2 regions of the Promicromonospora aerolata genome follow, and region 1 is predicted to be linked to the other one. Evidence: predicted binding sites of a transcription regulator. Region 1 holds the regulator's gene; the other holds the start of a gene.
What was found. Region 1 encodes LexA, which represses DNA repair genes until DNA is damaged. Its sites were predicted from a motif close to TCGAACANNTGTTCGA; they were not measured.
Positions count from the first base shown of each region.

Region 1 (3,411 bases):
CGCCGGTGGTCGCACGCTCGGCCTGTTCTCGTCCCGGCGCGCCGCGAACGCGGCGGCGGAGGCGATGCGTGAGCGGCTGGACTTCCCGATCCTGGCGCAGGGCGACGACCAGCTACCCACGCTGGTGCGCCAGTTCGCGGACGACCCGACCGCCTGCCTGTTCGGCACCCTGTCCCTGTGGCAGGGCGTCGACGTGCCGGGGCCGTCGTGCCAGCTCGTGCTCATCGACCGCATTCCGTTCCCGCGGCCGGACGATCCGGTCAAGGCCGCACGCGCCAGGGCCGTCGAGCAGGCGGGCGGCAACGGGTTCATGGCGGTATCGGCGCAGCATGCCGCCCTGCTGCTCGCGCAGGGCGCCGGACGCCTCGTGCGGAGCATGGACGACCGCGGAGTCGTGGCGGTCCTCGACCCCCGGCTCGCGACCGCACGGTACGCGTCGTTCCTCACCCGGTCGATGCCCGGGTTCTGGCCCACGACCGACTCCGCGCTGGTCCGCGCCGCGCTGGCGCGGCTCGACACCTAGCCTGGGGACATGACAGCCCCGTCGGACGTCCAGGGCGCGCAGCCGTCCGGCTCACGCACCACCAAGCTGGCGGTGGTGGGAGCCGGGGCGGTCGGCTCGACCCTCGCTTTCGCCGCGCTCACCCGGGGTTCGGCTCGCACCATCGCCCTGCACGACGTGAACCGGGCCAAGGTGGAGGCCGAGGTGCTCGACCTGCAGCACGGTCTGATGTTCACGTCCCAGGCACAGGTGGTCGGCTCGGACGACGTGGGCGTCTGCGCGGGGGCGGACGTCGTGGTCGTGACCGCCGGCGCGAAGCAGAAGCCCGGGCAGACCCGGATCGACCTCGCGGAGGCGACCATCGGACTGATGCACCAGATCCTGCCCGGACTGGTGGAGGTCGCCCCGGACGCGACGTACCTGATGGTGACCAACCCCGTGGACGTGGTGACCTACGCGGCGCTCAAGATCTCCGGCCTGCCCCGGCAGCAGCTGTTCGGCAGCGGTACCGTCCTGGACTCGTCGCGGCTGCGCGTGGTGCTCGCCGACCGGTGCGGCGTAGCCGTCGGGAACGTGCACGCGTACATCGCCGGGGAGCACGGCGACTCGGAGATCGCACTCTGGAGCTCCGCCACGATCGGTGGCGTGCCGCTGCTGGACTGGGTGCCGCTGGGCGGACACCCGCCGATCGATGCCGCCGTACGCTCGGAGGTGCACCACGAGGTGGTCGATTCCGCGTACCGGATCATCGCGGGCAAGGGGGCGACCAACTACGCCGTCGGTCTGGCCGGTGCCCGCATCGTCGAGGCCGTCCTCAACGACGAGCGCCGGATCATGCCCGTGTCCTCGCTGTTGGACGACTACCACGGCATCAGCGACGTGTGCCTGTCCGTGCCGTCGCTCGTCGACCGTCGCGGCGTCACGGACTCCGTACGGGTCCCGATGTCCGACGACGAGCTGACGGGGCTGCGTGCCTCGGCGGCCGGCGTGCGGGCGGTCCAGAAGCGGTTCGGTTTCTGAGCGACGGCCTCGGCCGCCGAGCGACGCAAGAGGTCCCGACTGCTCCGACCGGCGGGCCGTTCCGCTGGTCGGAGCTGTCGGGACCTCTCTGTCGTGAAGCCCTACAGGCTGCGCAGGACGGCCACCACGCGGCCCAGGATCTGTGCCTCATCACCCGGGATCGGCTCGTAGGCCGGGTTCTGCGGCAGCAGGAGCACGTGGCCGTCCGCCTGCTTGAACGTCTTCACCGTGGCCTCGCCGTCGATCATCGCCGCGACGATCTCGCCCTGCTCGGCGACGTTCTGCCGCCGCACCACTACCCAGTCCCCGTCGCAGATCGCGGCGTCGACCATCGAGTCGCCCGCGACCTTGAGGAGGAACAGCTCACCGTCACCGACCAGCTGGCGGGGGAGCGGGAAGACGTCCTCGACGACCTGCTCCGCCAGGATCGGGCCACCGGCGGCGATCCGACCGACCAGCGGAACGTACGACGGCGGCGGGGTGCTGGCGTCGTCGGGCACCGAGCTGCCCCAGTGGACCTGGCCGCTGCGCCGCGGCTCGGGCCAGTGGATCTCGCCGCGTGTCGGCTTGTCGACCTGCTCGGCCAGGGGCTCCACGAGCTCCATCGCGCGCGGCCGGTTCGGGTCGCGGCGCAGGAAGCCCTTCTTCTCGAGCATCTGGAGCTGGTGCTTGACGCTCGACGGGCTGGCCAGCCCGACGGCCTCGCCGATCTCACGCATCGACGGCGGGTAGCCCCGCGTCTCGAACGACTGCCGGATCGTGTCCAGCACGAGGCGCTGCCGTTCGGTGAGGCGGTCTGTCGGCGAGATCGTGTGCACGTCAGCGACCGCCTTGTCGCTTGGCGCGTCCAGCGTGGCGACGCCAGGGAGTGTCATGTCGACAGCTGGTGCCGTGTCGACGGCTCTCGTGTCGCTGGTCCCGTCCCGTCCCGTCATGCCCGTGCCCCTCCCGTTCCGACAAATGTTCTCCCTACGTCACCCACTCTAGATCACAAACTCGCTCGGCTCAAACGAATGTTCGAGCGTGTCTCGACATCGGCGGTGTCCCGTGCTACACAATGGTACGGGCGTTCGACGAACGCTTGTATGAACGACAAGAGCTCAGTCACTCTTCGAGGAGGGGCCATGGGGGACGTGATCCCGCTGCGGCAGTACACCCCGGCGTATGGGCAGAGGTATGCACCGGCGTACGGCCGGTCGTACGCACCGGCGTCCGGGCCGACCGCGGTGCCGACGTTCTCGCCGGCCCGGTCGCGCACGGTGGCCGACCGGCTCGGGCTGGCCGGCCTGCGGCTCACCCGACGTGGCCGGGTGGCGCTCGTGCTGCTGGCCATGCTCCTGCTCGCGCCGATGGTGACCTGGGGTGCGACGGCGGTCGCCAGCGCACCGGGTGAACCGACGGAGGTCCGGGTGCACGCCGTGCAGCCGGGGGAGTCGCTCTGGGGCTTCGCCCAGGAGATCGCGGAGCCCGGCGAGGATGTCCGGCACGCCGTCGCGCGGCTCCAGGAGCTGAACCAGATGTCCTCGGGTGCGCTACGGGTCGGGGAGCTGCTGCTCCTTCCCAAGGAGTGACCAGGGGCGTCGAATCATCGTCAAATGGTGTGGCGATGTTGCATGGGGGTGGTTTGCCCGCTTACCGTCGGGACGCGACCGGAGGCCTCCGGTCGGTGGACGACCCCGCAGGAGTGAGCATGCACTGCCCGTTCTGTCGCCACGCCGACTCGCGCGTGGTGGACTCGCGGACCGCCGACGACGGCCTGTCGATCCGGCGCCGCCGGCAGTGCCCCAACTGCAACCGACGGTTCACCACCGTGGAGACCGCCAGCCTGTCCGTGGTCAAGCGTTCCGGGGCCACCGAGCCCTTCAGTCGTGACAAGGTCGCCGCGGGCG
Region 1 is NZ_JBHUHF010000001.1:1,769,245-1,772,655, reverse strand. It holds gene ACFSL2_RS08045 (ATP-dependent DNA helicase) at 1-523, shown strand, start outside; gene ACFSL2_RS08040 (L-lactate dehydrogenase) at 533-1,522, shown strand; gene lexA (transcriptional repressor LexA) at 1,624-2,397, opposite strand; gene ACFSL2_RS08030 (LysM peptidoglycan-binding domain-containing protein) at 2,647-3,093, shown strand; gene nrdR (transcriptional regulator NrdR) at 3,213-3,411, shown strand, end outside.

Region 2 (3,411 bases), 1.2 Mb from region 1:
ACCGTCGCCTGGCGAGGACAGACCTTCGGGCAGGCGGATGCGATGCCCACGGGCATCGGTGAACGCCCACCCGGTCTCCAGCAGGAAACCTGCCGTGTCGGTCGCCGGCTTGCCGGTCCAGTGCATGACAATGCCTCGGGCGTCCACGAGCTGATGGTGGAACCAGCACAGCAACGCACTGTTCGCGACCGAGGTCTGCCCACCGTCAGCCCAGTGCCGCACCGCATGGTGCACCTCGCACCGCGACGGCGGCTGATCACACCCCGGATACACACAATGCCGATCCCGGGCAATCACCGCACGACGCATCTGCCCCGTCACCGTCCGCTGCGCACGACCCACATCCACCACCGCACCATCCGGCCCGAACACGACCCGCGTGACCGCACCATCACACGCCAACCGCCGCAACAACGCCCGGGGTGCACGGCCACCGGTCTCGGTGAACACCGGACCACCCAGCGCCAGCAGCTCGGACACCGCCGTGCCCGGCACCCCGCTACCCGCCCGGCGGCCGCGTGCGGGCGTCTGCCCGCAGCTCAGACACACGCCGTCCCGGGTCCGGGTGACCTGGGTGACCAGCTCGGTCCAGGACACCGTCACGTTCAGATGCGGCGCGATCGCCGCGCCCGGGGAGGCCTCGTTGGTCTCCAGCACGGTCCGCGCCACGTCTGCCAACCCCTGCGCCCGACGCTGCGTCGACGTGCGCACCTCTCCGGCCGCGGGCGCACCCATGACCGCGTTCACCGCCGCCGAGACCAGCAGGCCGTGCTCGTCGGTCAGGAACCCCGCCACGTGATAGCCGCCCAACGTCTTGGACAGGTCCAGGAACTCCCCCTGCGCGGCCTTGTCGTCCTCGATGTCGTCCGTGCCCGGATCGGTCACCGTCGCGAACCGGCGCGCCACCACACGGAACCGGTCCGCGTTCAACACACCCGCCTCACGCAACACCAGACCCTCACCGGTCACCAGCGTCCCGTCCGCGACCGCCTGCTCCAGCACCGCGGTGATCCGCTCCCGTGTGCGAGTGCCGTCCGGATCATCCAACGGGTCCGGGAAGTCCACAGACACGCTCTGCACGAACTGCTCGGGCGTGGTCGTCTGCCCCGTACGGGTATCGACCAACCACGCCAACGCGTCCGTGCGGGTCTCGCTCGTCGGCGCGACCTCCGCCATCACCCGCGCATGATCCACACCCAGCCGCCCCGCGACCAGCTGCTCCCGCGTCACGGGCAACGCCGTCGCCAGCCGGCGCGCCATCGCCACGTCCCTACCCGCCGTCGCCGACGACACCCCCTCACGCAACCGCAACCACGCCCGGAACGTACGCGCCATACCACCCGACCGCCACGAACCCTCCCGCTCGACCCGCTCCAGAACGGTGTACCGCACCCCGTCCAGACGACCGGTCACCCGACGGATCCGCGCGTGCGCCTCCACCAGGCGCGTCACACTCGGCGCGTCCCACCCGTTCAGCACCTCCGGACCGACCAGGTCCGCCAGATCACCCACCGCATCCTCGATCCGGCCCAGCACGTCCTCCACCGACTCCGCGGGAGGCGAACCGCCGGACGTGCCGCTCGTCGACCGACCCATCGGTATCCACCTCCGCTCCGTTGTCCGCTGATTCTCCATTCTCTCGAACGTTTGTATGCTGCGCACGTGCAATCTGAGATCTGTGGATAACTCTTCACGGCGCACGACGGAACGCGTCCTGGCCGATCCGCGGTCGGCCCGGATGCCGCTTCAGCCGGGGCCACGACGCGCAATGACGATGCCCAGGCATCCGAGGGCCACTGCGGCGGCGAAGGTGCCGGCTAGGCCGATGACGTCAGCGGCGAAGCCGATCACGGGCGGCCCACCGAGATACGCGAGGTACCCGACGGCGCTGACCTGCGCGGTCATCGACGCGGCTTGTCCGGGTACGGACCGGCTGGCACGGGAGACCGCCACGGGGAAGACGGGGCCAAGGACCAGTCCGACCAGGCCGATGGCCACCGCCATGACCAGCGGATGGGCGACGACTGAGTTGAGTGCCACGAGGCAGACCACAACCACGGCAACGGTCGTCAGCACCGTGCTTTCCGCGAAACGGTCAAGCACGGCATCGCCTGCCGAGCGGGAGATGAACATCGTCAAGCTGAACAGGGCAAGAGTGATGGCACCCAGGGAGGCTGATGCTCCAAGGTCGCGGGTGACCAGCAGGGCCGACCAGTCCGTGACCAGCCCCTCGATGAGCAGACCAGAGACGGCGAGCACGGCGATCGCCAACGGCAGCCCGCGGCATCTCTTCCGCGGCAGGACGTGGGTGGCTCCGGACTCTCGTGCGGCAGCGTTCCGGGGTTGGGACCACAACATCGGAGCACCCACGACAGTCAGGACCACGAGGAGGACGGCGACGGCGAGGAAGTGCTCCGTCACCGTAGCGCCGACCCGCGTAGCGACCACCCCGCCCAGGGCGCCCGCGAGCACGCCCAGGCTGTACCCACCGTGCAACCGGGACAAGACTCGGTGACCGGTGTGCCGCTGGTAGTCGATGGCGGCGGTGTTCATGGCGATGTCGAGGACGCCGCTGGCCGCCCCGAGCAGCATGAGCACTCCGGCCAGCTGCCACATCCCATCGGCGACGCCGATCAGCGGCAGCGACGCGCTGAAGAGCAGCGCGCTGGCCACGCAGGCCCGTCCTGATCTCACGCGATCGAGGATCCGAGCGGTGAGCAGCAGTGCGGGGACAGATCCCGCGGCGACGCCGAACAAGGCAGTACCCAGTTCGCTGTCGCTGAGATCAAGGAGGCGCTTGACCTCAGGGATGCGCGGTGCCCAGCTGGAAAGAACGGCCCCGTTGACGAAGAAGACGACCCAGAGGCGAGCCGCGAAAGAACAGATGCGTGTCAAGTACAAGGCGACCCTCAGGCCGCCCTGCCGACTACATCTCGCCTTTCCCCCGGACGGTCAGGAGAGGCGGTTCACGTCAACGGGACACTCTCACGGCGCCGACCGAGACATCAAGCGCACAGGGGCCGTCAGAGGCGCACGATCGCCGCGGCGGGGTTCTCGATCGCATCCGCCACGGACCGCACGAACCCGGCCGCCGTCCCGCCGTCGCAGACCCGGTGGTCGAAGACGAACGACAGCTGGGCGATCTTGCGCGGCACGATCTCGCCGTCGACCACCCAGGGCCGGTCGATGATGCGGCCGATCCCGAGGATCGCGACCTGCGGATGGTTGATGATCGCCGCACTGCCGTCGACCCGGAAGCTGCCGTAGTTGTTCAGCGTGAACGTTCCTGCGGCGAGCTCCTCGGCCGTCGCCCGGCCCGCGCGAGCGCGTGCCGTCAGCTCGCGCAGGGCGGTGTCGAGCTCGGCGGTGGTCATCGACCCCGCCCCGAGCACCGCGGGGACGACCAGTCCC
Region 2 is NZ_JBHUHF010000001.1:568,592-572,002, reverse strand. It holds gene ACFSL2_RS02530 (HNH endonuclease signature motif containing protein) at 1-1,596, opposite strand, end outside; gene ACFSL2_RS02525 (MFS transporter) at 1,747-2,895, opposite strand; gene ACFSL2_RS02520 (dihydrolipoamide acetyltransferase family protein) at 3,024-3,411, opposite strand, start outside.
Region 2: the regulator LexA is predicted to act here: its motif matches at 1,640-1,655, upstream of ACFSL2_RS02530 (HNH endonuclease signature motif containing protein).